Regions from separate parts of the Zhihengliuella flava genome, predicted to be linked through region 2. Evidence: predicted binding sites of a transcription regulator. Region 2 holds the regulator's gene; each other region holds the start of a gene.
What was found. The regulator LexA, encoded in region 2, represses DNA repair genes until DNA is damaged. The targets are predictions, from matches to a motif close to TCGAACANNTGTTCGA.
Positions count from the first base shown of each region.

Region 1 (10,357 bases), 1.1 Mb from region 2:
GGAGGGATCAACACCGAGGCCGCCCGGGCGTCCATGGATCACCACCGCAAGTCCCACACATCCCCGGCGCAGGCCATCGCGCTCGCCGAGCGGGCCGAGGCCGGCACGCTGGCGCTGCATCACCTCGTGCCGGGCACCACTCCGCTCGAGGTCTGGCTGTCCCACGGGGCCGGCTTCTCCGGCACCTACCTCGTTCCTCATGACCTCGACACCATCTACTTCGGTTCCTCGCGCAACGAGGCGCGGGACCTCACCACCACAGAAATGGCAGCTACACGATGAGTTCAACCACCACGGCATCGCCAGAGTTGAAGGTGCCTAGCCTCAACTCGCCAGAAATGCGGCGAATCCTCGCGTCTTCCTTCATTGGCAGCGCGATCGAGTTCTACGACTTCATTCTCTACGCGACGGCCGCCTCGCTGGTTTTTGGGCAGGTCTACTTCACCGATCTTGATCCGGCGGTGGCGATCTTCGCCTCCTTTGCCACCCTGGCCGTGGGCTACTTGGCCCGACCGCTCGGCGGAATCGTGTTCGGCCACTTTGGCGACAAGCTGGGCCGCAAGGGCGTCCTGATCACCTCCATGCTGATGATGGGCATTGCGACGACGTTGATCGGGCTCCTGCCGACCACCGCGCAGATCGGCATGGCGGCACCGGTGATTCTCATTCTGCTGCGCCTCATTCAGGGCCTCGCGGTCGGCGGCGAATGGGGTGGCGCCATGCTGATGGCGCTCGAGCACGCCCCCAAGGAGCGCCGCGGATTCGCCGCGAGCTTCGCCAACATGGGCGGGCCGGCCGGTGCCGTGCTGGCCACGCTGGCCGTTTCCGCCTTCTCCGTGCTGCCGTCCGAGCAGTTCCTCTCCTGGGGCTGGCGCATTCCTTTCCTGCTCAGCATCGTCCTCATTGGCGTGGGCCTGCTGATCCGCCTTAAGGTGGCCGAATCTCCTCTCTTCTTGGCCCTCGAGGACAAGGCCGAGGAAAAGAAGCTGCCGCTGTCCGAGGTGCTGACGCGCTACCCGAAGTCCGTGGTGCTGGGCACCCTGGTGGGGATGAGCTCCTACACGGTGCAGGGTGTGATGACCGTTTGGGCGATCTCCTACGTCGTGGACAGCGCGGGCATGGACCGGACTTCCGTGCTCCTCATCAAGGCCTTGGGCGCCACGTTGACCGTCATCGGCGTGTGGATCGCGGCGCGGTATTCGGACCGCATTGGCCGCCGCCCGGTCATGATGATCGGGATCGTGGCGGGAGCCGTCTTGGCGCTGCCCATCATGTGGGGCCTCGAGCTAGGTGAAGTGTGGATCTTCATGATCGCCCTGTTCCTCGCGAATGGATTGATCCAGGCGTTCATCTTCGGCCCCTTCGGTGCCTTCACCGCGGAACTGTTCCCGACGCGGATTCGGTACACCGGAGCGTCGCTGGTCTACCAGCTGTCCTCGACGATCGGCGCCGGTTTCACGCCGATGATCGTCAGCGCCCTCGTCATCGCGGCCGGTGGCAAGCTCTGGCTGGCCGGCGTCGTCTGGATCGGCACGTTCTTGGTGGCCGCGGTGGCGATGCGCGGCATCCGCGAGGGTAAGGATCAGGACCTGAACGCGGCAGATATGCGGCAGTAGAGCCCTCCGCGGCGCCGGTCACCTCGGGGTGGCCGGCGCCGCGTTGCGTTCCTTCTCGGCCCCGGTGGCCACGCAGAAATCGATAAACGCCGAGAGGCGATGACTCTGGCGGTGCGCCGGCGAGGTGGCCACGCAGATGTCGCTGTGGCCCACCTCTCCCTCGATCTCCACCACGGCGAGGGGCAGCCCGTCGTAGCTCACATTCACTGGTGGGCGTTGGACCAAGACGGTGTAGCCGAGCCCGCGAGCCACCATCCCGCGTACCGCCTCGAAGCTGCTGGATTTCCACTTCACCTGCGGATCGAGGCCGGACATGCGCAGGTTCACCAGCTGGTTGTCGCGAACCGTCGGGAGGTCGAGCTGCACAAAGTCTTCCTCGGCCAAATCGCTCAGCTTCACGCTGCCGCGGTTGGCTAGGGGGTGCTCTGCCGCCACCAGCACGTAGGGGCGGCCCGTCATGATCTGCGTTGATTCGACGTCTGGCAAGAGGTGGCGGGTGTGCGTGAGCACGGCGTCGATGTACCCGTCCAGCATCCGCTTCTGCAGCGCGGCGCCGTCTCCTTCAATGATCTCGACGTCCAGCCCGGGGTGGGGGCGGATGAAGCGCTCGCCGATCACGGGAAGCCAGAAGGCGGACAGGCTGGTGTAGCACCCAATGACGAGCGGGCCACTCAGCTCGTTCTGCCGCTCGCTCGCCGACGTTTGGACATCCTCGGCATGGCGGATCAGTGACCGGGCATCCTGCAGGAACCGCTGGCCCATCGCTGTCAGCACCACCCCGCGTGCGCGATGACGCACCACCAGTTGAGCGCCGACCTCCCGCTCCAGCTCGGAGAGGGCTTGCGAGATCGCGGCTTGGGAGATGTGACAGGTCACCGCCGCTCCGGAGAGCGAGCCCGCGTCGGCAATCGCAATGAAGTACTGCAGCTGCTTCAGGGTGTATCTGATCACACGCCCAGCTTAAGCTCCGCGGCCGCAGTTCGCCGTTGGGCGAAGAACGCCATTTCCTGCCGAGCGGACTCCAAGAAGGCGTCGAGCATGGCCTCGCGTTCGTCCTCCGTGGCTTGCCGGGCCGCGCGCTGGGTGATGTCGATGGCCCGGCGTGTGGCGGCGTCGAACTCGGGGGAGGAGTACATCCCTAACCAGTCCGCGTACGGGTGGTCGGGGTGATGCGCTGCGGCCAAGCGTGTGCCGATGTCCTGATAGAGCCAATAGCAGGGCAGCACGGCGGCGGCGATCTGGGCGTAGGAGCCGGTGGCCGTGGCCGCCAGCAGGTGGTTGAGGTAGGACCGGGTCTCGGGAGAGATGGCGTCGGCGGTCGGGTTGCCGCCGTCTGCCAGCCGGCTCTGATGGAGCTCCATCTCGACGGCGAGGCACTCGTGGGCGCTGTTGGCCCAGAATTCCTGCTCGTCAAGGGTCGGTGCCAGCTGCGCGGCCCGGGCCAGGGCCTTGGAATACGTGGTGAGGTAGATCGAGTCTTGGGCCAGGTAGTGCTCAAAGTCGGCCCGGTCCAGCGTTCCATCGGCGAGCTGCCGGACAAACCACACGTCGTCAATGTCCGCCCGCAGCTGGCCGATGAGCTCCCACCAGTGGTCCAGCTCGGCGCGCGGGTCCGGTAGGGACTCGCCGGACCAGAGCTGCCCCAGGTGATGGACCGGCCCGCGCCCACCGCCGACCGTGAGGTCATCCGCAGCGCGCAGCGCACCGGTCAGCCAGCGCTTGGCGAGCTGCAGCGCGCCGGCCCAGTCGCCGTGGCGGGCATACAGCGTGGCGAGCGCCGAGGAGAAGGAGCATCCCGTCCCATGCGTATTCGCGGTTTCGACGCGCTCGCCGGACAGTTCAAGCACGACGCCGTCCGGGCCCACCAGAGCATCCGGGCACCCGCCCGCGCCATCTCCTTCGGGCAGGTGTCCACCCTTGGCGAGCACTAGCGTGCCGTGTTCCGCGGCGAGGCGACGGGCTTGATCCAGCGCGGCGTCCCACGTGGTGGCGGTGTCCTCGCCCAGCAGGACGGCCAGCTCCGGCAGGTTGGGGGTGATCACGGCCGCAACGGGCAGTAGCGTCCGGAGGGCGGCGACAGCGTCGTCTTCGGTGAGGCGATCGCCGCTAGAGGCCACCATGACGGGATCGAGGACGACGGCGGGGCACGGATTGGCGCGCAGCCAGGCCGAGACGGCGGCGATGGTGGCCGCGTCCGGCAGCATGCCGATCTTCACGGCGTCGATGCGCACATCGGCTGTCAGGGCGTCGAGCTGGTGAGTGAGGAACTCGGCCGGCGGTGTGTGCACCGCTAAGACGCCACGGGTGTTTTGCGCGGTCAGCGCGGTGAGCGCGGCCATCCCGTAGCCGCCGCACGCGGCGATCGATTTGAGGTCGGCCTGAATGCCGGCGCCGCCGGACGGATCGGAGCCGGCGATGGACAGAATATTGGGGGTTCCGGCGCGTTGGCGCGCGGGAACGGTAGGCGTCATGGAATCCATGAAGCGACATCCCTCCGCTAGTACGAACTAGATCAGGTGTGTGCGGGTGTTCTCTCAGCCCCTCGCGGGGGGCACCCCGTGCCACTCGGTGGCTCTACCCTATGCGCTGGCGTGCCTGCGGTCACATTCAGTGCTGGTGTGTGACCGGTTGGCGCAAGATGGTGCGGAGCCGTTCTGGAGGGACCCGGCGGGGATCGGAGAGGTAAACCTCGTGGTGGCGCCCCGTCATGCGCAGGCCCTGGTCCGGGATGAATTCGTGGTGCAGGCGCGCCAATGTGGCCGCTTCGTCGTCGTACGGGCCCACGTGGAGCGTTTGCACGCAGTCTCCTTCCGTGAGGGTCTCCAGCCTGATCTCGCCCATGCGCTCCAGCGCGGCTTGGACCATCCCCCGTTTCGCGGCGGCGCGCGTCCGGGCGCGCGCCGCGGCCGCGTTCACGAGGTCGTGATCTATCCACTCTGGCACCATGAGCAGCAGGGTCCACTTCCACGCGGACTTGTCCCGTGCAGTGGTAAAGGAGTCCATGCTGTCCGCCCACCACAGGCCCTCTAGGGGAGGGACCACGTAATCCCGTCCCAACTCCTCTTTGCTGGCAAATTTCACGGCGTAGCCGGTCGGGTACAGTGCGGCCAGCGATGCCGCGTACAGCGGCGAGGTGTTGGGGTCCCCATGGCCGTCCAGCATGAGGTACCGCATCGCGGGAACCTCGAGGCGTTCAAACCTCCCGCGGGGCGCCCGGTAGGCGTCGATGGTCTTCTTGAAATCGATCTTGGTCACGAGGTCAGTCTTCACCGGGCGCAGGGTGCTCGCAATGGCAACATCTCCCGCGTGTGGATAAGTACTGATCTTCGATTTTATCCACACAAGACCTTTAGGAATTCGAAAGTATGTTCTAAACTTAAGGCATGCACCAAGATTCGATGCCGCGGTTTCAGCTGGGCAGTCATGTGGTGGGCGTCGCCCCCGTGGCCGCCTCGGCTCCGGCCGAGGGCACCGCTGATCGTCCGGCGGGCATCGCGGCCGTCCGGACCATAGCGTCGGGTGCGTCGGGGCGTGAGGTGGTGGAGTTCGCTGAGCGGCTCCGTTCGTTTGCTGAGGCCCTGTTTTATGTCGGTGTGATGCGCCTTGGCGAGGCGACGGAGGCCGCGCTTGCTCCCCACTTGGCAGACGTGGCTGCGTCCTCGCCGGGGATGGCGGCCTCGGTCAGCGCAGGGTCCTTGCCAACGCACGCCGCGCAGGAGGTCCTTGCCCAAGAGGTGGCTTCACTTCGGGGTATCGCACGCATGACGGCCGCACACGAGGTTCACCGGGCCCGTGCGGCGGTACTCGATGCGCCCGAGTTGTTGGAAGTCCTCGCGCGAGGCGAGGCCGGCGTCCGGCATATTCAGGAAATCGTGGATCTGAGCTTGCGAATCGAACCCACGGACGTTCCAGCTCCCGAAACAAAGGACCCGGCCGCCGATGAAGCGCATGAGCGGGCGCTTCGCCAAGCGGATCGTGAATGCAGTGAGCGCCGTCGACGCTTCGGCCGTGACACGCTGCGGGCGTGCTCGGGGAAGACGCCGGGCCAGGTGCGCCGGCAGGGGCGGCGGCGCCTCGAGCAGGACCTTCCGGCGGCTTTCGAGTCCCGGCACCAGAACGCGCGGGCCGGCCGCTCCGTGGGAGTTCACGAGGCCGAGGACGGCATGTCCTACCTGACCGCCTACCTCCCCACCACCGCGGCCGAGGCCATCGAGCGCCGGCTCACGGAGTACGCGCGGGCCATCAAGCACCCGGCCGCGGAGAACTTGGACCGGCCGGTGGATCTCTTCGCTGCGCACAGCGCATCCGCGTGGGCCGGTGCCCGGGATGAGTCGCGCACTCTGGCGCAGATCCGCGCCGATGCACTCGTCGACATGCTCCTCTCCGGACCCGAGGCCGCGGGCCTGGCGAACGTGAAACCCCATATCACCGTCACCGTTCCGGCACCCTTGCTGCTCGGCCTGGGTGTCAGCCTGCCAGGCGAAGGGCGTGCGGGTGAGGCACCGTCGGAGAACTTTTCAGGGGGCGGAGTTTCGGCAGCTGCGGGGATGGACCCCGAGGCGTTGGGGGTCATCGCCGGACTCTTCACGGCGTCCGGCACAGCGGAAGCGGAACGGTTCGGCTCAGTCAGCCTGACCGATCTGCGGGCCCTCCTTCCGCAGGCCAGCTCGTGGACGCGCATCATCACGGACCCGTGGACCGGTGCCGTGACCCACTGCGAGCCGCGGGTCTACCAGCCTCCCGCCGCGCTCAGACGCGCGATTGCGTTGCGGGATAGAACTTGCCGGATCCCCGGCTGTAGCCGGCGGGCCAGCGATTGCGAGCCGGACCACGTCATCGAATACCAGCACGGCGGGCACACGCGCCTCGATAATCTGGTGAGCCTCTGCAAGCGCTGCCACCGGCTGAAGTCGTGGGGCCTCTTGACCCTCGAACTGTCCGAGGACGGCGTGTTGGACGTCGAAACGTTCTGGGGAACGCGGCGGATGACTCTGCCCGATGCGCCGTGGGATGTGGGCACACACCGACGGAAAGACCCTCGGCACCTGATCCGCGCCAGAACGGTGCAGGTCCCCGGCCTCCAAGACGGCCATCTTCCGGGCGCCGATCTGCTCCTGCATGGACCCGGCATTCTGGACGGACCGCCGCACTGGCTTGCCCCTCCCCAGCGCCGAACGTTGAGCGGACAGCTAGCCCCGGGTGGCCAGCCCAGCCCGGGCGAGGAGCAGGGCGACCAGCTCGCGCTCCAGCGGCTGGAACGCGGCCTTCGCGGCGAGCTCGGACCGCCCTTCTGACCTCGGCCGGAAGGTCCGCGGGGGCACGCTCGCCGTCCGTCCGCGTAGTAAGTTGGCGGCATGACTGCTGCAGCCTCACGCCCCGTCGCCCTCATCACCGGAGCCAGCCGTGGCATCGGCGCCGCCATCGCCCGTGAACTCGCGGAAACCCACCACCTGCTGATCGGTGGGCGGGACGAAGCGGCCGTCAACGCCGTCGTCGACTCGCTGCCGTCCGCCGAAGCGTGGATCTGCGAATTGACCGGCGAACTCGCGCCGCTGCCCGAGAAGCTTGACGTCCTCGTCCACTCGGCTGGGCTGGAGTCGTTCGGACGGCTGGATGAACTCGACCTGGAGCACTGGCGCAAGGTGTTTGAGCTCAATGTCTTCGCTGTGGCCGAGCTGACGCGCCAGGCCCTGCCCGCCCTGCGTCAGGCCAAGGGCCTGGTCATCGCCATCAACTCCGGCGCGGGCCACTCGGCCGGACCGGGATTCTCCGTCTACGCCGGCAGCAAGTTCGCCCTCCGCGCCCTCACCGACTCCCTGCGCGAGGAAGAGCGGGATCACGGTGTCCGCGTCTCGAGCGTTCACCCTGGCCGTGTGAACACCGCGATGCAGGAACGACTCGTCGCCGCGTACGGGCAGGAGTACAACACCGACTACTACCTGGCCCCGGAAGACATCGCCGCCACGGTCCGCACGGTCGTCGACATGCCCGCACGCGGCGCCGTCGAAGAAGTCTCCGTCCGACCCACTCTCCGCAAGTAGGCCATGGGCCCAGTTCCCGTCATCGTGCTCACCGGCTACCTAGGTGCCGGCAAAACCACGTTCCTGAACCAGCTGCTGCGCCATCCGGGCGCTCGGATCGGCGTGATCGTCAACGATTTCGGCGACATCAACGTCGACGCCGGGTTGGTCTCCGGGCAGGTTGACCGCGCGGCCTCGATCGCCGGTGGCTGCCTCTGCTGCATCGAGGACGTCAGTGAACTCGACGGCGCGCTCGAACAACTCTCTGCGCCCCGGCTAGCCCTCGACGCCATCATCGTCGAGGCCAGCGGCCTGGCGGACCCGGTGGCGTTGGCCCAGATCATTCGCGATCACGCGCCCGCCCGCACCCGGCTGGCCGCCCTCGTGGACGTCGTGGACGCGGTCGAGCACTTTCGCACGGTGGACGACGGCGGCCTGCCGCCCCTGCGCTACCAAGTGGCCTCCCTCGTGGTGGTCAACAAACTGGACCGGGTCCCGGAGAAGGAGCGGGACGGCGTCGTCGCCCGGGTGCGCGAGCGGGTCCGCGAACGCAACGGACGCGCCGAGGTGATCGGCGCCGTCGGAGGCCGCATTGACCCGGCCCTACTCTTCGACGTCGCGCAGCCCGACGAGGACCCCGACCAGCTTCCGCTGCGCCAACTGCTGCTCGACGCGGCCTCCTCCGCCGCGCACGGCACGGCCGGCGACCACGTGCACGCCCACTCAGCGAGCGTGGCTACCACGGGGCCGGTGGACCCGGACCGGGTCCTCACCTTCTTGGAGCGGCCCATCGCCGGCGCGTACCGCCTCAAGGGGCACTTTGCTGTGCTGGACGGGACGAAACGGCGCGGATTTACCGCCCACGCCGTCGGTGGCTACCTTCACCTCACCGAGGGGCGGGCGCCCGCCGAGAACGTCCTCGTCGCCATCGGCGTGGACCTGGATCCGCAAGCCGAGACCGCCTTGCGCAGCGCCCTCGCACCGACCGATTCGCGGGGCGAATCCACGCCCGAGCGCGCGGCCGCGCTGATGCGGCTGGAACGCAGGGTGCGGCTGAGCACCAAGTTCGTCTGAGCGCGTAAGACTGCTAGCCGCGTGCCCCCTGTCGGGTTAGCGTGGGGCTATGGCACGCCGAACTCGCCGAAACACGTCCACCACTACCGCACCCGACGACGCCGCAGGCCACGTGCCGAGCGTGCGCGAATCCTACGCGCGCCTCCGGGACGCGCGGCAGGGGCGCCTGATGCACTCGCGCCGCATGCGCGCCGCGCAACTCAAGGGCCTGGGCCGGCTGCTGGCCGAGGGCGAGAAGGACTTGCTCGACGCGCTCGCCGACGACTTGGGCAAGCCGCACGTTGAGGCCCGCCTGACCGAGCTGGATCTGGTCAAGCACGAGGTCGAGTACGCGCTGCACCACCTCGCTGACTGGATGGAACCCCAGCACGCGAAGGTGCCGATCATGCTGCAGCCCGCCGGCGCGAAGACGGAAGCCCAGCCCAAAGGCGCCATGCTCATCATGGGGGCGTGGAACTACCCCGTGCAGGTGCTCCTCGGCCCCCTCGTGGGTGCCCTCGCCGCCGGCAACGTCGCCGCGTTGAAGCCCTCCGAGTTAGCGCCGGCAACGTCCCGCGCCATCGCGCGGCTGGTGCCGCGCTATCTAGACCCCCGCGCGGTGCAGGTGCTAGAGGGCGACGCCGAGGTGGCCGCCGAACTGCTGGATCTGGAGTGGGACCACATCTGCTTCACGGGCAGCGAGCGCGTCGGCAAGATCGTCGCGGCCGCCGCAGCCCAGCACCTGACCCCGGTCACCCTCGAGCTGGGAGGCAAGAGCCCCGCCGTCGTTCTGGATGGAAATCTGCACGCCGCCGCCCGCCGCATCGCCCACGGCAAGTCGCTCAATGCGGGGCAGACGTGCACGGCCCCGGACTACGTGTTGGCCGTCGGCCAGGGCATGGAGAAGCTGCCGGAGATCATTCACCGGGCGTTCGTGCGGTTCTTCGGGCGGGACGCGCAAAAGAGCCGGGACTACGGACGCATTGTGAACCGCAAGGCGTTCAACCGGCTGGTGTCTTTCATTGAGGATGCGGAGATTGACCGTTCGGTGAAGGTGATCGGCGGTCATTATGATGCCGCGGACCTGTACATCGAGCCGACGATTCTGGTGGGTGTGAGCCCCGATGCGCCGATCATGCAGGAGGAGATCTTCGGTCCGATCCTCCCGGTGCTGGCCGTGGACAGCCTGGATGAGGCCATGCAGTTCATCGGCGATCGCCCCAGTCCGCTGGCGGCCTACCTGTTTAGCGAACGTCCGCGCCCGCACGCGGCCTTTGAGCAGCAGGTGCGCGCGGGCGCGATCGCCTTCAACGTCTGCAATCTCCACGCCGCCGTCAGCACGCTGCCGTTTGGTGGCGTGGGCGCCTCCGGCGTGGGGAGCTATCACGGCAAGTTTGGGTTCGACGAGTTCAGCCAACTACGGCCCGTCTTCTCCAAAACGGCGCTGGTGGACACGCTCAAGATCGCCTACCCGCCCTACCGTAAGGGCAAGGAAAAGGTGGTCCGCAACGTGAATCTGGGGTTCAACTCCCGCAAGCGGGTGGACGTGAAACCGGGAGACAAGCCGGGACTGTGAGCCAACTCACCCCTTTGCGCGGAATGTTCCATGCATTGGCATGAGTTCTACTGCATGAAACTGAAATCACTTCCGAAGGAGGCCCCCATGGC
Region 1 covers NZ_JADOTZ010000001.1:1,659,935-1,670,291, forward strand. Annotated here, with positions in the region: gene IW252_RS07680 (MBL fold metallo-hydrolase) at 1-282, shown strand, start outside; gene IW252_RS07685 (MFS transporter) at 279-1,616, shown strand; gene IW252_RS07690 (LysR family transcriptional regulator) at 1,635-2,567, opposite strand; gene thiD (bifunctional hydroxymethylpyrimidine kinase/phosphomethylpyrimidine kinase) at 2,564-4,096, opposite strand; TPP riboswitch at 4,089-4,185, opposite strand; gene IW252_RS07700 (GyrI-like domain-containing protein) at 4,224-4,871, opposite strand; gene IW252_RS07705 (HNH endonuclease signature motif containing protein) at 5,000-6,910, shown strand; gene IW252_RS07710 (SDR family oxidoreductase) at 6,971-7,657, shown strand; gene IW252_RS07715 (CobW family GTP-binding protein) at 7,661-8,710, shown strand; gene IW252_RS07720 (aldehyde dehydrogenase family protein) at 8,760-10,265, shown strand; gene IW252_RS07725 (NAD(P)H-dependent oxidoreductase) at 10,353-10,357, shown strand, end outside.
Region 1: the regulator LexA is predicted to act here: its motif matches at 4,974-4,989, upstream of IW252_RS07705 (HNH endonuclease signature motif containing protein).

Region 2 (10,357 bases):
CGTCCTAACGTGCTCATGGAACTGCTCGTTCCCTATCAGCGTGGCGATGTGGTCAGTCGGCTCCACGCAGATGACGCCGAGATCCTTTCCACTGAACACCTTGCCGAGGGGACCAAGCTGCTGGTCAAAGTGCGCGAATCCTTGAGCGCCGAGCTGCAGGAATTCCGACTCGACGCGCGGAACGAACCGGATGCCTAGTACGAGCGAGGTGCTTGACCTACTCGGTACCGCAGTGGCTCGCATGGGAGGCACAAGCCGCACGGGCCAGCAGGAAATGGCCAAGCACGTCACGGACGCCTTCGACACGGGACGCCACCTCCTCGTGCAAGCCGGGACTGGAACCGGAAAGTCTCTGGCGTATCTGGTTCCAGCGCTCGCCCACGCGGTGAATGCGGACAAGCCGGTCATCGTCTCCACGGCGACTCTCGCGCTGCAGTCGCAGATCGTCAATCGGGATGTGCCGCGACTTCTCGAGCACCTCGAAGATCAATTACCGCGGCCTATGGACGTGGCCATTGCCAAGGGCCGTGGAAATTACGTCTGCAAGTACAAGCTGGGTGGTGGGTACCCGGACGAGGACGAGGGGGCGCTCTTTGCGCTGACCGAGGATGGGGCCTCGCGCCAGGCGGCGTCAGGACCGACGTCGTCCCTCGGGCGGCAGGTCGTTCGCCTGCGCGAGTGGGCGGAAGAGACGGAGTCCGGGGACCGTGACGATCTGCGCCCCGGCGTCAGCGATCTGGCCTGGCGCCAAGTCTCGGTGAGCGCCCGCGATTGCCTCGGTGCGCAGAAGTGTCCCATGGCAGAGGAATGCTTCAGTGAGATGGCTCGCGCGCGAGCAGCGGAGTCCGACGTCGTCATCACCAACCACGCCATGCTGGCTGTCTCAGCCTTTGAGGGCCTCGCCGTGCTGCCAGAGTTCGACACGGTGATCATCGACGAAGCCCACGAACTCCAAGACCGGGTCACGGGTTCGGTGACCCGCGACCTGTCCGGCGGCATGGTGCTCAGCGCTGCCAACGCGGCACGGAAGCACTGCAAGGTCAACGTCGAGAAGTTGACTCAAGCGGGCAAGTCATTGGACAAGTCATTGACGGGTGTTGCTGCTGGCCTCATGCCGAAGGGCCTCAATGACGTGCAGTCCGCCGCAGTCCAGGAAGTCTATGACGCGGCTCGCGTGGCGATGGCCGATTCCAAGCCGGAAGGGAACGAGCCGGTCGATGGTGCCCGGCAGATGGCACGTTCTCAACTGGTCTATCTCGTGGAGCAGTCGGGGCGTCTCTTGGAGGCGGCTGAGGAGCGGGAGGTCGTGTGGGCCTCGCGCCCTGGGAGCTTCGTGCCCGGCCAGGGATACGTGCAGCCCGACGATTCGACCCCGGCCACGCTCTACATCGCTCCGTTGTCGGTTGCTGGCAAGTTGCGTGAAGGGTTGTTTGACGGCCGCACCGTTGTGTTGACCTCGGCCACGCTGGCCATTGGGGCCGCCTTCGAACACGTGGCAGGGGATCTGGGGCTCTTAGGCGACGGGGCGCCGTCGTGGGAAGGGATCGATGTCGGCAGCCCCTTCGACTATCCCAAACAGGGCATGCTGTACGTCGCCAAGCACCTGCCGAAGCCGGGGCGCCAGGTCTCAGCCGAGGCGTTGGACGAAATCGCCGATCTCATCGAGGCCTCAGACGGCGGTGCGCTGGTGCTGTTTTCGTCGAAACGCGCAGCGGAGGACGCCGCCGAAGCCTTGCGGCCCCGGCTGAAACCCACCATTTTGTGCCAAGGCGAGTCGGGCATGACCGCGCTCGTGGAGCAATTCGGGGCCGAGAAGGATTCCTGCCTCTTCGGCACGATGACGCTCTGGCAGGGCGTCGACGTTCCTGGGCCCTCGTGCCGGTTGGTCATCATTGACCGCATCCCCTTCCCGCGGCCAGATGACCCCCTCTCGACGGCGCGGAGCAGGGATATCGCCCAACGCGGGGGCAACGGGTTCATGGCGGTCTCGGCCAGCCACGCCGCCGTGCGGCTGGCCCAAGGCGCGGGCCGGCTCGTCCGTTCGACCGATGACCGTGGCGTGGTCGCCGTGCTGGACTCGCGCCTCGCAACGGAGCGCTACGGCGGGTTCCTGCGCTCATCACTACCGCCAATGTGGCCAACGGTCGATAAGAAGATTGTGACCGGCGCGCTCAAACGGCTGGGCGAGACGGCCTAGATTCAACGACGGGCCGGTGTCGACCTGCACTGGTGGGTCGACACCGGCCCGTCTGGCCGTTGGAGAAGGCTGCTAGATGGCGCGCATCACGGAAACGACTTTGCCCATGATGGACGCGTGGTCGCCCAAGATGGGCTCGTACTGGCGATTCTGGGGCAACAACCAGGTGTGACCGTCACGTTGCCGGAACGTTTTGACGGTGGCTTCGTCGTCCAGGAGCGCCGCAACGATGTCGCCGTTCTCTGCTGTGTTCTGTTGCCGAACCACAACCCAATCGCCGTCACAAATCGCCGCCTCCACCATGGAGTCACCGCTGACCTTGAGCATGAACAGCTCACCTTGTCCCACCAACTGACGGGGAAGGGGCATCACATCTTCGACAGTTTGGTCAGCCAAAATGGGCCCACCAGCCGCGATGCGTCCGACCAGCGGGACCATGGCCGTGTCGACCGCACTCGTGAGCTCCGCTACCGGTGTGCCGTTGATCGATGTGTAGCTGGGCTGCTCGTCCTCGGTGGTGTCCGCATTGAGTGTCAACGGCTTGAGGATTTCCATGGCTCGTGGGCGCCGAGGATCCCGGCGAATATAGCCAAGCCGCTCTAATTGGGAGAGCTGGTGGGTCACGCTGGAGAGGCTGGCCAAGCCGACGGTATCGCCAATCTCCCGCATGGAGGGCGGGTACCCATGTGCGGCAATGGACCGTTGGATCGTCTCCAAGATCTTGCGCTGGCGAACGGTGAGGCTCTTTTGCTGCCGTCGCTTGGGAATCTCGCTCGAAGCCATGGACCATCTTCCTCGCTACCCGGTGGGCACCTGCTCCAGGCACATCCCAAATTGTGGGGGCCGGGTGGTGCAGTAGTTCCTGTGACCTACCGGGATTAACCCTAGTCCAGCCGACTAGGGGTTTCAAAGATTTGTTCGAACGTGTCTCGACAATCTTCGGTCAAGAGTGCTAAACATGAGGTAGGTCGTTCGAAACTTCGTTCTACAGAAATGTTCGAACGCCGGCCCACTTCGAAACTCACGGTTTCGGCTGGGCTTGATGACTCGAGAGAGAAGAAGGGCAAGACGATGGCTTACGCACTGAACGCAACGGACGCCGGGTACGGCATGGCCGCCGGATCGTCCTCCCGGCTCCGCCTCACCCAGCGTGGGCGGCTGGTTTTGATTGGCCTGCCGCTGATGCTCGTGGGTGCTTTGCTGGTTCTCGGGCTCGCGATGATCGCCTCGCCGGTGAGCGCCGCAAGTTCTAGCGATGTACAGTTCCCCGACGTCGAGTCCGTGACAGTTCTGGAGGACGACACCCTCTGGGGCCTCGCCGCGGAGTTCGCGCCCGACCGAGATCCACGCGTCGTCGTGGCCGAGATCGTTGAGCTCAACAATCTGGAGCGGAACGTGCTTCAGGTGGGCCAGCAGGTGCATGTACCGGTGAATTAGGCCATGACCCTACGTGGTGATTGTTACTCCTGCTTGTCCCTCATTCGTTCGCGGCCGGAGGTGAGTCCTAGACTGGGCCGGTGAGTGAACTGCTTGAGCGACTGGCAAACCTACCATTGCGGGAAAACTTGCGGGGCGTTTCGCCCTACGGTGCTCCGCAGCTCGATGTACCCATTCAGCTCAACGTCAATGAGAATACTCACCCGATGCCCGAGGTGGTACGGCAGGCTATCACCGAAGAGGTTCATCGAGTCGCTGGCCAGCTCAACCGGTATCCCGATCGCGAATTCGTCGAGTTGCGCGAGCGCCTCGCGGCCTTCCTAGGCCACGGAGTGACGCCGGACCAGGTGTGGGCAGCCAACGGATCCAACGAGGTGTTGCAGCAGATTCTGCAGACTTTCGGCGGCCCGGGCCGTAGCCTTCTGAGCTTCCCCCCCACGTATTCGATGTATCCGCTGCTGGCCAGCGGCACGAACACCGCGTACATCGCCGGTGAACGCGGAGCAGACTTTGATCTCACGGCGGAAGCCGCCGCGCGTCAGGTCCGTGAATCTCAACCAAGCATCGTCTTTTTGTGTTCTCCCAATAATCCCACCGGTACGGCGCTCGGTCTGGACGTCGTGGAAGCGGTTTACGCGGCCGGGGAGGACGCGCAAACCGTGGTCGTGGTGGATGAGGCTTACGCAGAATTTCGTCAGACAGGGACCCCGTCCGCGCTGGAGCTCTTGCCAGGGCGCCCCCGACTCATCGTCAGCCGAACCATGAGCAAGGCCTTTGCGTTGGCCGGTGCCCGCCTCGGCTACGTGGCCGCGGCAGAAGAAGTCACCGCGGCCTTGCGCCTCGTCAGGCTTCCGTATCACCTTTCAGCGGTCACTCAAGCAACCGCCAACGCCGCGCTGAAGCATGTGGATGCTCTGCTGGCCAATGTCGAGGACATCAAACTCCAGCGCGACAGGATCGTGAATGAACTGACGCGACTGGGCCTGACGCCTGCTGCTAGCGATTCAAACTTCGTGTTCTTCGGCGGTTTAGCCGATCCGCAGCGGACGTGGGAAGCGCTGGTGTCCCACGGGATTCTTGTTCGCGACGTCGGCATTCCGGGTCACTTGCGCGTGACGGCCGGCACGGAAGCTGAGACCACCGCCTTTCTCTCGGCCTTGGAACGTCACCTTGGCACAGGGCAGGGGTAGCCCGCGCACTGCAGAGCGGACCGGCACCAGCCGGCATCGCCCATCGATACAATGTCACGGCAGCGAGTCACGCTGCCGCCGCAACGTCAAAGGACCAGGACATGCCAGCCGAACTGATCTCGGGTCGCCGTGCCCGCATGGAGCGCAGGACCAGCGAGTCATCCGTCGTCGTCGAACTCGATCTGGACGGGACGGGCCAATCGAAGATCAGCACAAGCGTGCCGTTCTACGATCACATGCTGACTGCGCTCGCCCGCCACTCCATGATTGATCTGACGGTTGAGGCGACCGGCGATACCCACATTGACGTTCACCACACGGTCGAGGACGTTGCCATTACGCTCGGCGAAGTGCTGCGAGTGGCACTGGGCAATAAGTCAGGTATTCGCCGGTTCGGGCAAGCCACCATCCCGCTGGATGAAGCGTTGGCGCATGCAGTTGTTGACGTTTCCGGGCGGCCGTACCTCGTGCACGACGGAGAACCAGCCGGCCAGGAATATCACCTGATCGGCGGCCACTTCACCGGGTCATTGACGCGTCACGTCTTCGAAGCGCTGACCCTCCATGCCCAAATTTGCCTTCATATGCGCGTCCTCGGTGGCCGCGATCCTCACCATATTGTCGAAGCCCAGTTCAAGGCCTTTGCGCGAGCGCTGCGCGAAGCCGTTGAACCGGACGAGCGCCTCGGCAATGAGATCCCGTCAACGAAGGGTGCGCTCTGAATGGGACCGACGGTCACGGTTCTTGACTACGGATCTGGCAACGTACGCTCGGCCGTCCGCGCCCTGGAGTATGTGGGCGCCCGCGTGGAGCTGACCAAGGATCCGCAGGCTATTGCTCGTGCGGACGGGCTCGTGGTCCCCGGTGTCGGTGCTTTCGCAGCAGTCATGGCGGCGCTGCGGGACGTCGGGGCCGTTCCGCACATTGGGCGGCGCATTGCTGGTGGCCGCCCAGTCTTGGGGATCTGTGTGGGTCATCAGGTCTTTTTCGAGGAAGGGGTGGAGCATGGTGTGCGCACCCAAGGACTCGGTGAATGGCCGGGCACCGTCGAGCGACTCAATGCCCCCGTTGTCCCGCACATGGGCTGGAACACGGTCAAAGCGCCATCGGACAGCGTCCTGTTCGAATCGTTGCACGATGAGCGTTTCTACTTTGTGCATTCCTATGGCGTCCAAACGTGGGACTTTGAAGTCCTGCAGCCGCGCATGAAGGCGCCTCAAGTGACATGGTCAACGCACGGCTCAGACTTCATTGCAGCCGTCGAAAATGGCCCGCTGTCGGCGGTCCAATTTCACCCTGAGAAGTCTGGAGAAGCCGGCTCACAGCTGCTGAAGAATTGGCTGGGCACGCTCTGATGTGGTCGATCCTTCTCATGGCACTGGGTGGTCTCCTCGCCGGAGGCGCGCTATCCCTTCGGCAACAAAAGGCACACGTGTCGTGGATTATCACGGCATGGGTCTTGGCCGGGCTCGCACTCGTGGCTGCGTACGTCCTGACTCTCTAATCGCTCTCCTCTCACCGCAAGGAATCTTATGACTGACATTCTTGAACTCCTGCCAGCCGTTGACGTCGCAGATGGACAGGCCGTGCGCCTCGTCCAGGGCGAAGCGGGCAGCGAAACTGGCTATGGCGATCCGCTGGAGGCAGCTATGGCCTGGCAGGACGCCGGAGCCGAATGGATTCACCTGGTGGACCTCGATGCGGCCTTTGGACGTGGACACAACACCGAGATTCTGCGCCGCGTGTCAGACGAGCTGTCCATCAAAGTGGAACTCTCCGGGGGAATCCGCGATGACGCCTCCTTAGAACGCGCCCTCGAGTTCGGGGCGACCCGCGTCAACTTGGGGACCGCGGCCCTCGAAAACCCGGAATGGACCGAGCGAGTGATCGAACGGTTCGGGGACCAGATCGCCGTCGGACTCGATGTGCGCGGAACGACGCTGGCGGCCCGCGGCTGGACACGAGAGGGCGGCGACCTGTGGGAGGTGCTGGAGCGGCTGGAACAGGCCGGATGTTCTCGCTATGTCGTCACCGACGTGACGAAGGACGGCACGCTGCGCGGGCCCAACGTCGAGTTGCTGCGTGAGATCTGCGCCAAGACCCAGAAGCCCGTCGTCGCCTCGGGCGGCATTTCCAGCCTCGACGATCTGCGCGTTCTGCGGGAACTGGTTCCGCTCGGTGTGGAGGGCGCCATCATGGGCAAGGCGCTGTACGCCGGCAAGTTCACCCTCCCCGAGGCGCTCGACGTCGCGGGACGCCGCTAGATGGACGAGAAAGACCAGGGGCCGGCGGCTGGGGGAGGGCGTAGCCTTCCGGGACACATCGCCGCAGCGCTAGCGGGTGCTGGGGGAGACGGGGACTCGGCCGGTCAAACGTGGCAGGGGCGCGACTTGGCCGGTGAGGGCAACCCCCTGCACCAGTTCGACGGCGACGACGGATCAGTTGACACCGCTTACGCCGAGGCCATGACGGCCTTGCGGCAGCGGTCGGGCGCCGAGGAAGACATCATCCGTGCGCTTTCAACGGCTCGTGTCTTTGTCCCCGTGGTCGCCACGGCCGCCGAGACGGTCGAGGGCGAGCATGGTGTCGCCGCGGACAAAGAAGCCGACATGGCTCTCGTCACGCTCAAGGCGCCAGACGGCCGGATGGCATTGCCAGTCTTCACCTCCGTTGGCACCCTGCAAAATTGGCATCCTGAAGCCCGCCCCGTGGCCGTCTTTGCGCCGCGGGCGGCCTTGTCGGCAGTGCAGGAGAAGGCGGAGCTGCTCGTCGTGGACCCCGGGGCTGAGGTGACTTTTGTGGTGCGTCGTCCCGCCATGTGGGCGTTGGCCCAGCAGCGCGAGTGGACGCCGAGCTACCGCGATGAGGCGCTCACTGGTCATGTCCTCCACTTTGTCGAGAAGGAGCCGAACCTTGTTCGTGTTGCGCTGTCGCCTGGGTCAGGGGTCGCGACTCGGGATCGTTCCGGAACGGTCGTGCCTGGCGGTGGGCACGGCCCAGAACTGCGATTGACCGCGCAGTTTAAAGCCCAGACTGGTAGTGATGAGGCACGGGGAATCGTCGCGCGTCTGCAGCAGCACTTGTCCACGACCCGGGCTTTCGCAGAAGCCGTCGACTCATTGGAGATCCGGCTCGAATCGTTGCCGGCCTCATAGGGATCGGGCCCCGCGGACACGCCGGCGGCTCCCCACTCGGCAGAATGGGGAGCCGCACGGTTGTCCGGGCTGCGCTGGGAGCGCTCGCTAGGAGACGGGGCCCGTGTATTTCTCGCCCGGCCCCTTGCCCGGCTCATCTTGAATAATGGAGGCCTCACGGAACGCGAGCTGCAGCGAGCGCAGCCCGTCGCGCAGGGGAGTGGCATGCTGACTGCCGATCTCGGGTGCCCCAGCGGTGATGAGGCCGGCCAGTGCCGTGATGAGTTTGCGGGCCTCGTCGAGGTCCTTGAGCTCCTCGGCATCGTCGCCGTCAGCCAGGCCGCATTTCACGGCGGCCGCGCTCATCAGGTGCACGGCAGCGGTCGTGATGACTTCAACTGCAGGCACTTCCGCGATATCGCGGGCGGCGGACTCTTCAGTCATGGAATGGCGGTGGGAGCCGGCCGGATTGGTTTCAGAGGTGTTCATACTGCTAAGCTTTTCATAGACCGACTTGGATCATGGAGTCGGCGGTACGTGAGAAGCCTCAAAGTTTCGCCACGGCATCGTCAGATGAATGATTCAAGGATGCAAGTGGAGACCAACTCCCACCCGCTGTAGCCGCCTCAGGCTGCCGGGTCGTTCGGATCGACTACTCATGTAGTCAGCTTTCCCACGCGTGGGAAGCCGAAACGTTGGCCTCCACCTGCTCCGCAGATGGAGGCCTTTTCCATGTGTGGGCGGTGCCCCGTACACGAAGAAGCAGGAGCTACACATCAGCGATCCACGCATTAACGAGCGAATCCGCGTCCCCGAGGTGCGGTTGGTTGGACCGAACGGCGAGCAGGTGGGCGTTGTCCCAACCGATGACGCATTGCGCCTAGCTGGCGAAGCGGACCTTGACCTCGTTGAGGTTGCCCCGAACGCCAAGCCGCCGGTGTGCAAGCTGATGGACTTCGGCAAGTTCAAGTACGAGGCCGCCGTGAAGGCTCGCGAATCCCGGAAGAACCAGACCAACACGGTTCTGAAGGAAGTTCGCTTCCGCCTGAAGATCGACACGCATGACTACGAGACCAAGACCGGTCACGCACGCCGATTCTTGGGCGCCGGCGACAAGGTCAAGGCCATCATTCAGTTCCGGGGCCGCGAGCAGCAGCGTCCCGAGCTTGGCATCCGTTTGCTGGAGAAGTTTGCAGAAGACGTCGCCGAGGTTGGCATCGTCGAATCGGCACCGCGGATTGACGGGCGCAACATGGTCATGGTCATCGGTCCGGTCAAGACTAAGGCGGAAGCCAAGGCTGAGAACCGCCGGGCTCAGAAGGAGCAGTCCCGTGGCCGCGGCAAGAAGCAGCGGGTCGACACGGACGGTCCGTCGGAAGAGATGAATCAGTCTCTCGGCGACAACCTCTCGGACGAGGCTAAGGCGAAGCTCGAGCAGGCCAAGGGCTCTGAGGCGTAGCTGGCCGTTTGGCCCTCGCGCCGTGAAGGCCTCGGACAGTTCAACAGTTTGAATGGGGCATCGGTGAGCCATTCGCGGCTCGCAGATGCAGATAGACCAACAGGTCCTCCGGTGACGGAAGGCCCCAGAAGATCCCCGGCCCGTCTGGGTGCGGGAGCACGTAAGGAGAACGGCGGACATGCCGAAGTTCAAGACTCACAGTGGTGCCAAGAAGCGCTTCAAGCTGACCGGCAGCGGCAAGCTGAAGCGCCAGCAGGCCAACCGTCGCCACTACCTGGAGCACAAGTCCTCCCGGTTGACCCGCCGTCTGGCGAGCGACCAGCTGGTTGCCAAGGCTGACGTGAAGACCATCAAGCGGATGCTGGGCCTCTAAGCCCACCTGCTAGGTCGCACCACAAAGAATTAAACCTCGTCCCCCACCGGCAGCTGCCGAGTCATGACGGGACACAACCAAAAGGAGTACACACGTGGCACGTGTGAAGCGGGCGGTCAACGCCCACAAGAAGCGCCGGGTCGTCCTCGAGCGCGCCAAGGGCTACCGTGGTCAGCGTTCGCGTCTCTACCGCAAGGCCAAGGAGCAGCTGCTCCACTCGTTCGTTTACAGCTACGGCGACCGCCGCAAGCGTAAGGGTGACTTCCGTCGCCTGTGGATCCAGCGCATCAACGCTGCGTCCCGCGCCAACGGCCTCACCTACAACCGCCTGATCCAGGGCCTGAAGGCCGCCGAGGTCGAGGTGGACCGCCGCATGCTGGCAGAGCTGGCCGTCTCCGACGCCAACGCCTTTGCCACGCTGGTCAAGGTTGCTAAGGACGCGCTTCCGGCAGACGTCAACGCTCCTGCAGCTCAGGTTGCTCCGGCACCCAAGGCTGCTCCGGCCGCCGCGAAGGCTGCGCCGTCGGCCGACGCCACTGAGGGCGCCGTGAAGGCAGTCGAGGGCGA
Region 2 covers NZ_JADOTZ010000001.1:568,748-579,104, reverse strand. Annotated here, with positions in the region: gene hflX (GTPase HflX) at 1-198, shown strand, start outside; gene IW252_RS02730 (ATP-dependent DNA helicase) at 191-2,197, shown strand; gene lexA (transcriptional repressor LexA) at 2,270-2,980, opposite strand; gene IW252_RS02720 (LysM peptidoglycan-binding domain-containing protein) at 3,269-3,634, shown strand; gene IW252_RS02715 (histidinol-phosphate transaminase) at 3,715-4,824, shown strand; gene hisB (imidazoleglycerol-phosphate dehydratase HisB) at 4,926-5,546, shown strand; gene hisH (imidazole glycerol phosphate synthase subunit HisH) at 5,547-6,179, shown strand; gene priA (bifunctional 1-(5-phosphoribosyl)-5-((5-phosphoribosylamino)methylideneamino)imidazole-4-carboxamide isomerase/phosphoribosylanthranilate isomerase PriA) at 6,357-7,088, shown strand; gene IW252_RS02695 (SseB family protein) at 7,089-7,979, shown strand; gene IW252_RS02690 (DUF1844 domain-containing protein) at 8,067-8,447, opposite strand; gene infC (translation initiation factor IF-3) at 8,695-9,417, shown strand; gene rpmI (50S ribosomal protein L35) at 9,596-9,790, shown strand; gene rplT (50S ribosomal protein L20, sunset domain variant) at 9,885-10,357, shown strand, end outside.

Region 3 (10,357 bases), 500 kb from region 2:
CCGATCTCGGACCTCGATGTCATTGAGGCAGAGCTGGCTCAATACGCGGTGGACTCTTCGTTCGCGGGCGCCGACGGTCAGCTCGTGCCTCTGAACGAGCGCCCGAAGCTCATTGCCCTCAATAAGGTGGACCTGCCCGACGGTGCAGACATGGCTGAGTTTGTTCGCCCTGAGCTGGAAAAGCGAGGGTATCGAGTCTTCGAGATCTCCGCTGTTGCACGTCAAGGCTTGCGGGAGCTGTCCTTCGCGATGGCCGAGCTAGTCGCGGAAGCACGGGCAAAGATCGACGCAGCCCCCGCCGTCGTTGAGGCACCTGTTATCAAACCGCGCGCCGTGAATCAACGAGCGTTCACAATCCGGCGTGAAGAGCGAAACCTGGAGCCGCTCTTCCGTATTATCGGAGAGAAGCCGGTTCGCTGGGTCAAGCAAACGGATTTCCGCAATGATGAGGCTGTTGGTTATTTGGCCGACCGCCTCGCCAAGCTTGGCGTCGAGGACGAGTTGTTCAAGGTGGGTGCCCAGCCGGGCGACGCCGTCGTGATCGGAGACGAGGACGACAGCGTGGTCTTCGACTGGGAGCCGACCATGAGCGCCGGCGCGGAACTCTTGGGTTCGCGCCGTGGTCACGACGTGCGCTTGGAGGAGATGCACCGCCCGACGCGCCAGCAAAAGCGTGAGGAACATCAGGCTCGCAAGGAAGCCAAGCAGGCGGCCCGAGACGAGTTGGAAGCCGAACGCCGCGCTGGGATCTGGACGGAATCGGCGAACTACAAAATGCCCGCCCCTGAAGGAGACAGCGACAAGGCATGAAGCAACGCCTGAGGATGAAGGAAACTCGAAAACCGTCGGCAGTGCGCGAGCGCTCTGACATCACCCGAGCAGGACGAATCGTCGTCAAAGTCGGCTCATCCTCTCTGACCACCGTCGACGGCGGCGTCAGTAGCGATGCACTCAAGGCGTTGGTCGATACCTTGGGCCGCGCACGTGCCGCGGGGACCGAGATCATCCTGATCTCTTCCGGCGCTGTCGCGGCCGGCCTCGCCCCCATGGGGGTCACTCGTCGGCCGCGCGACCTGGCCACGCAGCAGGCGTCAGCCGCTGTGGGACAGGGCCAGCTCGTCGCTCAGTACGTGGATGAATTCGCCAAGCACGATGTGATCGTGGGGCAGGTGCTGCTGACGGCGGAAGATTTGAATCGCCGTGAGCAGTACGGAAACGCGTTCGACACGCTCAACCGATTGCTGGATCTCGGCGTACTGCCGATCATTAACGAGCACGACACGGTGGCGACCCACGAGATCCGTTTTGGCGACAACGACCGTCTGGCTGCCCTCGTGGCCGACCTCGTCAAGGCTGAGACGCTCGTGCTACTTTCCGACGTCGATGCTGTCTATGACGGTCCTCCGCAGAAGGGCGCCAAGCGCATCAGCCGTGTCGATTCACCGGCGGATCTTGAAGGCGTCGAGATCGGCGGCACGGGGTCGGGCATCGGCACCGGCGGTATGGCCACCAAAGTCCGCGCCGCGACGATGGCAGCGGAGTCGGGGATTCCAGCCTTGGTGACCTCTGCCGCCAATGTGGGCCGTGTGCTCTCCGGTGAGGACGTTGGAACGTGGTTCTCCGCCCGCGGTGTGCGCCGTTCGGCACGCATGCTGTGGCTCGAGCACCTCGCTGATGCCGGTGGCCAGCTGGTCCTCGACGCGGGCGCAGTCAAGGCCATCGCCTCAGGCCGTAAGTCCTTGTTGCCGGCGGGCATTACCGCCGTCCAGGGTGCCTTTGATGCAGGTGACGTCGTTGAACTCACCGATAAGAAGGGCAAGGTCATTGCCCGCGGCGTCGTGAACTTCGATAACGACGAGCTGCCCGCCATGATCGGCAAGTCCACGCGTGAGCTCGCCAAGAAACAGGGCAAGCGCTATGGCCGATCGGTCGTGCACATTGATGACATGGTGGTGGTTGACCGCCGCCGCTAGAGATCACGTTCGAAGCCACTTCTACCCCTAGGGGGAATCATGACTGACACTCTTAACGAAACGAACGCTACCGATGTCGATGCGGCGATTGCTGCGAAGGCTGACCGGGCCCGCTTCGCGTCGCGTATCTTGGCTCAGGCCAACCGCGACCACAAGGATCGCGCGCTGCACACCATCGGCGAAACGCTCGATCAGAACCGTGCAGCCATTTTGGCCGGAAACGAAAAGGACCTGGCGCGGGGAGAGGCGAACGGCACCTCGCAGGCGTTGTTGGATCGTTTGCGGCTCGACGACGCGCGCATTGATGGCCTGATCTCTGCGCTGCAAGATCTCAGCGGCCTGCCCGATCCCGTTGGTGAGGTGATGCGCGGTCAGACCCTGCCCAACGGTCTGCGCCTACGCCAGATTCACGTGCCTCTCGGCGTCGTTGGCGCCATCTATGAGGCGCGTCCCAACGTGACCGTGGATATCGCGGGAATTGCCCTCAAGAGTGGAAATACCGTCTTGCTGCGCGGCGGGTCTGCAGCCGAGGAGAGCAATAAGGTTCTCATCGGCCTGATTCGCGAGGCTCTGGAGAAGGTGGGCCTGCCAGCGGACGCCGTTCAGGGCATCGACGAGCTCGGTCGCCCGGGCGCGACGGCACTCATGGGCGCGCGCGGCAAGGTCGACGTCTTGGTTCCGCGCGGCGGGCACAACCTCATCCAGGCCGTCGTGCAGAACGCCACGGTGCCGGTCATCGAAACCGGTGAGGGCAATGTGCACGTGTTCGTCGATGAGAGTGCGCCCGAGGAATTGGCGGTTCCGATTGTTTTGAATGCCAAGACGCACCGGACCTCGGTGTGTAATGCGGCGGAGACGCTTCTGATCCACCAGAACGCGGCGGTGGCGCCGAAGGTGCTCAAGGAACTTTCCGATGCGGGTGTGCGTCTGCACGTTGACGAGCGCGCGGCGAAGCTGGCCGAAGGGCTCAACACCGTGGCGGCGACCGCGGAAGACTGGGACACCGAATACCTCGACATGGACATCGCAGTTGCGGTAGTGGATTCTCTCGATGACGCCATGGATCACATCCGTGCCCATTCCAGTGGCCACACCGAAGCGATCGTGACCAACGATCTTTCGCAGTCGGAGCGCTTCGTGCGGGAGATCGATTCGGCCGCGGTGATCGTCAACGCGTCGACCCGGTTCACGGATGGCGGCCAGCTCGGCCTCGGGGCAGAAGTGGGGATTTCCACTCAGAAGATGCACGCGCGCGGGCCAATGGGTTTGCGCGAGCTGACCACCACCAAGTGGGTCATTCAGGGCGACGGGCAGATTCGCCCGTAGGGCACGCGCGTCGTTCGGCAGTGGTGCGCAGTACTGGGTACCATAGAGGGCAGACTGAGGGCCGGCCCGGCCGATCACGGCTGGGCCGGTCATACCAAGAGAGCAAGGGAGACACATGTTCAATCAGGTCATCGCCTCGGGTGTAGTGACAGCTGCCGAGGAGGCGGAGAGTGCCATGGGCACCGCCCTGCTGATCGGCGGCGGCATCATGGCTGTGTTCTTGTTGCTGCTCCTCATTACCGTGTCCTTCGCCAACCGTGGCTTGGGCCATGAGCCGCATGCCGAAGTTCAGGATCCGCACCGCCAGCACCCGAATAACCACGGTGGAGCGCATCACTAAATCGACCACGGCGGGCCAGCGCGCCCGGGTCGGGGTGATGGGTGGTACTTTCGACCCGATCCACCATGGCCACCTAGTTGCTGCGAGTGAGGTCGCCGCCACGTTTGGCCTCGACGAAGTGATCTTCGTCCCAACCGGCCAGCCGTGGCAAAAACAACACAAAAAGGTGTCCCACTCGGAGCATCGCTACCTCATGACTGTGGTGGCAACGGCCTCGAACCCGCGGTTCACGGTCAGCCGGGTCGACATTGATCGGCCCGGCGTCACGTACACCATAGATACGCTCCGTGACCTGCGGCGCCAGCGCCCCCAGGCGGAACTTTTCTTCATTACTGGGGCCGACGCGCTGGCACAGATCATGTCGTGGAAAGACGTCGATGAGCTGTGGGGGCTCGCGCACTTCGTGGGAGTGACACGGCCGGGACACGAGCTTCCGGACTTGGGCCGGCAGGACGTCAGCCTGCTGGAGGTCCCGGCGCTTGCGATTTCCTCGACGGGGTGTCGGGAGCGTGTCGCAGAGCATCAGCCCGTTTGGTACCTCGTACCTGACGGAGTCGTGCAGTACATCGCCAAACATCAGTTGTATCTGGAATCATCAGAAGCTGAGAATGCATAATCGGGATTGGACAGCATGAGCAACGATTCGGAGCCCGTCCTCACCCGGCGTGCTCTGCGGGAGCGGCAGCGCGCCAAAGAAGCTGCCGAGCGCGCAGCGGCCTCCGCGGGCGAGGCTGACGCGCCTGCGCCCTCCGAGGCGCCTGCGGCAACGGATGCCACTGCCGATCAGCCGGTGCCGGCGTCTGAGGCACCTGCTGCCCAGGGGGCCCCTGATGCCGTGCCGGAGGATGACTCGACTGAGCAGGTCACGTCACAGCGTGTGAGGCGTGCCAATCGAAGTCGGCGTGCTGCAGAAGTTCCCGTTGACGCTATCCCGGCCCGCACTGAGCGCAGTTCTTTGCAGCGCCAACGTGATCGCGAAGCGTTGCGCCGTCGTCGAGCAGAAGAGCAGGCAGCCGAGCAGCAGCCGGCGGAAGAAGCGGCACCCTTGACGCGACGGCAGCTGCGTCTCCAAGCGAAGCAGCGCGAAGCTGCTCTCGCGGCGGAGGCCACAGCCGAGCAGCAAACGGAGGGGCAGGCAGCGAACGATCCGGCCCCTGATGCCAATTCCGCGCCGCAGCAGCGTGTTGAGCCCGCTGCCGAGGCGGATTTGGATACCGCGCCGACGCCGCGAGTGCGCCCTCTGCCCGAGGCCGAGACGGGTCAGCAGGCCAGCCCCGGTGATCATCTGAGCGTCGAAGAGGCTCTGCGGCAGAAGGAAGAGGCGCAGCCGGAAGCGGCTCCCACAGCGGGGTCTGTGGGGACGGATGATACCGGACTCATCGACTTGGAACAGTTGGCTGCCCAGCGCGAACATGCCGCTCGAGCGGCCGTGATTAATCGCCGCATCGCCGAGCGGCGTCGTCTCGAGGCGGAGAATGCTCAGCGTCTGAACCATGTCAGTTCGGATCCGTTTACCGGAGCGATGAATCAGTTTGTCAACGCCGATAGCGCGTTGACGAACACGGGCGTGACAGGGCCACCGACGAGCGGTGTGGATCTGGATTTCTCCCGGGTCAACGAGCCACAGCAGGTCCAGCGACGCACGGGACGTCCCGTGCCCCAGCAGGAGGCGTCCTCTGCATCACCCGCGGAGAGTCCAGCTCATCACGCGCCGGTTGAGGGGCCGCCCATGGCCGCCGTTGAGGCCCAGGGATTGGATCCCTTGGACTCCGTCACGGCCGGGATCCGCCGAGCCAACACGTGGCTCTACGTGTCCTTCGGTGCCCTGGCCGTGGGCGTAGGCACGTTCGTCGCCGGGCTGACGATGATCATCAATAGCAATTAGCACCTTCTAGGTAGGAGAGCCGTGGCGCTCAACGAACACACTCGCACCATCATCAATATTGCCGCTCGCGCCGCTGACGCTAAGCACGCAGAGAATCTCGCTGCGGTCGACGTCGGGGAGCGGCTAGGCATTACGGACGCGTTCTTTTTTGCCTCCGCAGAAACGGAGCGTCAGGTCAATGCCGTAGTCGACGCGATCGAAGAGGCCTTGCTCGAACAGCTTGATCTCAAGCCCGCACGTCGTGAGGGTCGTAGCGAGGGCCGCTGGGTCTTGCTGGACTATCTCGACGTGGTGATTCATGTTCAGCATCAGGAAGACCGGGTCTTTTATGCTTTGGATCGTCTCTGGAGCGACTGCCCGGCGATCGAGCTTCCACATCTCGGTGCGCCAGGCGCCACAGCCGAATAACTGGCACGCTGGATGGCGCCCCCGATTTGGTGGGCCGCCGCCGGTCAACTAAGATAAACGAGTTGCTCGAGGAGCAGCTTGCGGGGGTATGGCGCAGTTGGTAGCGCGTCTGCATGGCATGCAGAAGGTCAGGGGTTCGAATCCCCTTACCTCCACCCAGATGACACTAGGCTCGGACTTCGGTCCGGGCCTAGTGCCGTTAAGGCCTCGGTGGCACAGCGGCGAGCGCGCTACGATGGCCGCATGTGTGGGCGATATGTGATGGCGCGGGCCACAGGGGACTTGTTGGCCGAGGCGGATGCGGTGCTGGGGGAGCAGGTAGAAGCTGAAGATCTCAGCCCCTCATGGAATGTTGCTCCAACTACCAACGTGCCGATCGTCGTGGAACGGCTGCAGGGTACCGCGGTTCATCGCGAAGTTTACGGCGCCCACTGGGGCCTGGTGCCCCGCTGGGCGAAAGACCGTCAGATCGGCGTTCGCGCCTTCAATGCACGGAGCGAAACCGTGACGGAGAAGCCGATGTTTCGATCCGCCGTCGTCACCCGGCGCTGCGCGGTTCCCATGGATGGTTACTACGAATGGAAGCGCCAAGACACGGGAGCGAAAGCGCAGAAGCAGCCGTACTTTGTACATCCGGCCGATGGGTCGTTGGCCTTTTTTGCGGGACTCTATGAATGGTGGCGCGACCCGAGCGTTCCCGAGGACTCCGCTGGGGGGTGGATGCTTTCGACCAGTATTGTCACGAGGGACTCTCCCGATCCAGCCGCCGCCGGAGTCTTGGGGGAACTGGGGCAACTCCACGATCGGTTACCCGTCCCGCTCTCCGAGGCCTCGATGCAGGCGTGGATTGACTGTCGGGACCGCAATGCCGCAGTGCTCGTCGAGCGGGTGAGGCAGGACGCGTATGCGGTGGCGAAGACGTGGCAGCTTGATCCGGTGAGTGCCGCCGTCGGCAATGTGAGGAACAACGCTGCGGACTTGATCTCCCCAGTCAAGGCCTTGTTCTAAACAGCAATCTCGCTCGAGGTGAATCGCCCACTCTATTTTGTGGGGTGCCGCCAGCTAACCTCTCTGTACTCGAACATATTTTCGAATACAATGGAGGTTCACTCCTCGCTTCCCGGGGTGGCTCTTCCCGTTTCACTGACGCCGTGGCAGCTCACACCGCGGGCCTTGAGATGGAGGTTTACACACCAATGGGCTTGTTCACACAGGGCATAGAAGTTATCTGCTCATCGTCTGGAGCCCCCGAACTCCTGCAATGGCAGGAGCAGGATTTTCGGGTGACGGTTCCACCGGTGCGCTGGTTTGAGCGGCGGAACTGGTGGACCGAAGAGCCGCGCGTACAGCGCGGTAACGGTGCCGGCGTCGTGGATCACGAGATGTGGCGCGTCCAAGCTGTGGGTGCCCGTGACGGATCGCTGCGTACCTTCGAGGTTTCTCGTCACCAACGCTCGGGCCGATGGCGCATGATTCGTGTCCACGATGCCGTACGGGAAGCTGCATGAGCGGCTTTGTGCATCTCAGTGCAGCTAGTTCTTTCAGCGCACATTATGGCGTCTCCACCCCAGCAGAGCTGGCCGCTGCGGCAGCCGCGGATGGACAGCCTGCGCTGGCTTGCACTGACCGGGATGGTCTCTATGGGGCCGTCAAACACTTCTCTGCCTGCCGGGAGTCCGGCATTGGCGCGATTCTGGGGGTGAACCTGACACTGCTTGCACCAACGGGCGCGGCCCGGCATGGAGTCAGAGCGGGGGAGGCAACCCGCATGGAACCGGCCGGCCGGGTGACCATTTTGGCGCGAGGGAACGACGGCGGCATTGGTTATGGTGCCCTGTGCCGCTTGATTTCCGTAGCTCATGCACGTGCGGACCTGATCGGTGTTGAACTGACTGAAATTGCCCATGCGGCCGGGTCCGACGGGCGTCTGATCGTCCTATTGGGCCCGGAATCGGATGTTGGGCGCGCAGCGTTGCGGCGTGATGAAACGCGTCAACGTGCCCTTCTGCGCCGGTGGGCGGCCCACCTGCCCCGAGGAAGCGTGGCCGTTGAGGCGGTGACGCACCTGAACGCCCCGGGCGCCTATCTCAGCACCGCGCACGCGGCGCGCATGGTGCGCGTTGCGCGGCAGCTCGGCGTATCCTCCGTGATAGCTAACGCGGTACGGTATGCCACTGCCGACGGTGCGGCGACGGCCGATGTTCTCGACGCGGTGCGCGCGTTGAGGCCACTGCATCGCTTAGGGAGCGATTCGACGCCGGGCGGGTGGCAGCCCAATGGTCAAGGATGGCTAAAAACCGGCGCGGAAATGGAGCGGGCAGCTCATGAGGTCGCGGCGGCCATGGGGCAGGGAGCTGCCCTTGCTCAGAAATTGCTGCACAACACCAGCACCATCGCCCAGCGGTGCCAACTGGATCTTTCCGGTGACGTGGGATGGGGAAAGCCGGTGGTGCCAGAGGCTGGCGTTATTGGCATTGCTGGCTCCCCAGATCGTGAATTGGCCAGGCGCTGTGCGGCGGGGGTGGATCGGTTATACCCAGACGCGCGGGCGGGAAGCGCTGCCGAGCGGGACTTGAGTCGACGGCTCGATCTTGAACTCGACGTGATCGCCGACTTGGGATACTCGTCCTATTTCCTGACCGTTGCTGAGGTTTCAGACATGATCACCCGGCTCGGCGTGCGTAACGCGGCCCGTGGTTCGGGGGCGTCGAGCTTGGTGAACTATCTGTTAGGCATCAGCCACGTCGACCCCCTGCAGCACAACTTGATTTTCGAGCGCTTCCTTTCCCGCAATCGCACTACTCTGCCGGACATTGATATTGATGTCGAAAGTGCCGAACGGCACCGGGTGTACCGGGAGATCTTTTCCCGGTTCGGGCCCGAACGCGTCACGCTGATGAGCATGCAAAATGCGTACCGCGCCCGCGGGGCGGTACGCGATGTCGGGCTAGCGCTCGGGGTTGAGGAAAGCAGGGTGGACGATCTCGCTAAACAGCTGTGGCGGTTCTCCGCATCAAACTTTCGGGAAGCCTTAGAAGAAAAACCAGAACTGGCTGCACTCAGCGAAAAAGTCAGTTCACACCGACAACTCGATTTGCTGGTTGACCTGACTGAACGACTGGACCGGCTTCCGCGGCATATTTCGATGCACCCCTGCGGTGTGATTCTCTCCGACGCATCGCTGCTCGGCCGTACCCCGGTACAGCCGAGCGGAATGGGCCTACCCATGAGCCAGTTTGATAAACACGACATGGACCCTATGGGGTTGCTCAAGCTTGACGTTCTGGGTGTACGGATGCAGAGCGCTATGGCCCATGCCGTGGCAGAAATCCGTCGCGTTCACCAGAAACCCGAAGATGTTGCCAAAGCTGGTGGCTACCTGACATCAGAGGGTGCACCGGAGTATGTCGGAGCTGACGGCACGCTCGATCTCGAAGGCCTCCCCTTAGATGATGAACCCACCTTCGAATTAATCCGCAGCACGCACACGCTCGGCTGTTTCCAGATTGAATCGCCCGGGCAGCGCGAACTGGTGGGCAAACTTGCACCGCGCACGGTCAATGACCTGATCATTGATATTTCCCTTTTCCGCCCGGGGCCTATGCAATCGAACATGGTGAAGCCATACCTCGAGAACAGGCACGGGTTCGCGCAAGAGAAGTACCCGCACCCCGATCTGATTCCGGCACTGGCGGAAACGCACGGAGTGACGGTATTTCACGAGCAGATCCTGCGCATTCTGAAAGTGATGACTGGCTGTGACTATGCGAAGGCGGATGTTCTACGCCGCTTGCTGGGCAGTTCCACACATGAAGCGCGGGTGGAAGAGTACTTTCGCCACCATGCCGCAGAGCGCGGGTATCGCCGCGCCGTCGTGGATGAGGTCTGGCATATTCTGGCCGCCTTCGGGAGCTTTGGATTCTGCAAAGCGCACGGTGCAGCCTTTGCCGTCCCCACCTATCAGAGCGCGTGGCTCAAAGCTCATCACCCCGAAGCCTTTCTGGCTGGGTTATGGGAGCACGATCCCGGGATGTACCCCAAGCGCCTTTTGGTCGCCGAAGCGCGTCGGCTCGGCATTCCGATCTTGCCCTTGGATGTCAACGCCTCGGATCTTTCGTATCGGGTTGAGCGGTGCGACGACGGCCAGTTGGGGATTCGGTTGGCGCTCACCGGAGTCTTCGGGGTCTCTCAGCGCGAAGTTGAGCGTCTAGCAGCCGGGCAGCCCTACAGGACGCTGACTGAGGTGAGGGAGCGTTCAGGACTCAAACGTGCCTCACTGGAACGATTCGCCGCCCTAGGGGCTTTTGACTGCCTCCAAAAGGGGCGAGGTAACCGGGTTGATTTGCTGCGGCATTGGGGTGCGCAGCCGAAAGCGCTTCCGAGAGGGCGCCGCCCTCTGCCAGGGCAACTGGCGTTACCCCTGCC
Region 3 covers NZ_JADOTZ010000001.1:67,880-78,236, forward strand. Annotated here, with positions in the region: gene obgE (GTPase ObgE) at 1-810, shown strand, start outside; gene proB (glutamate 5-kinase) at 807-1,973, shown strand; gene IW252_RS00435 (glutamate-5-semialdehyde dehydrogenase) at 2,013-3,299, shown strand; gene IW252_RS00440 (hypothetical protein) at 3,415-3,639, shown strand; gene nadD (nicotinate-nucleotide adenylyltransferase) at 3,632-4,255, shown strand; gene IW252_RS00450 (hypothetical protein) at 4,271-5,524, shown strand; gene rsfS (ribosome silencing factor) at 5,546-5,932, shown strand; tRNA gene IW252_RS00460 (tRNA-Ala) at 6,015-6,087, shown strand; gene IW252_RS00465 (SOS response-associated peptidase) at 6,176-6,940, shown strand; gene IW252_RS00470 (DUF6504 family protein) at 7,084-7,440, shown strand; gene IW252_RS00475 (DNA polymerase III subunit alpha) at 7,437-10,357, shown strand, end outside.
Region 3: the regulator LexA is predicted to act here: its motif matches at 7,010-7,025, upstream of IW252_RS00470 (DUF6504 family protein).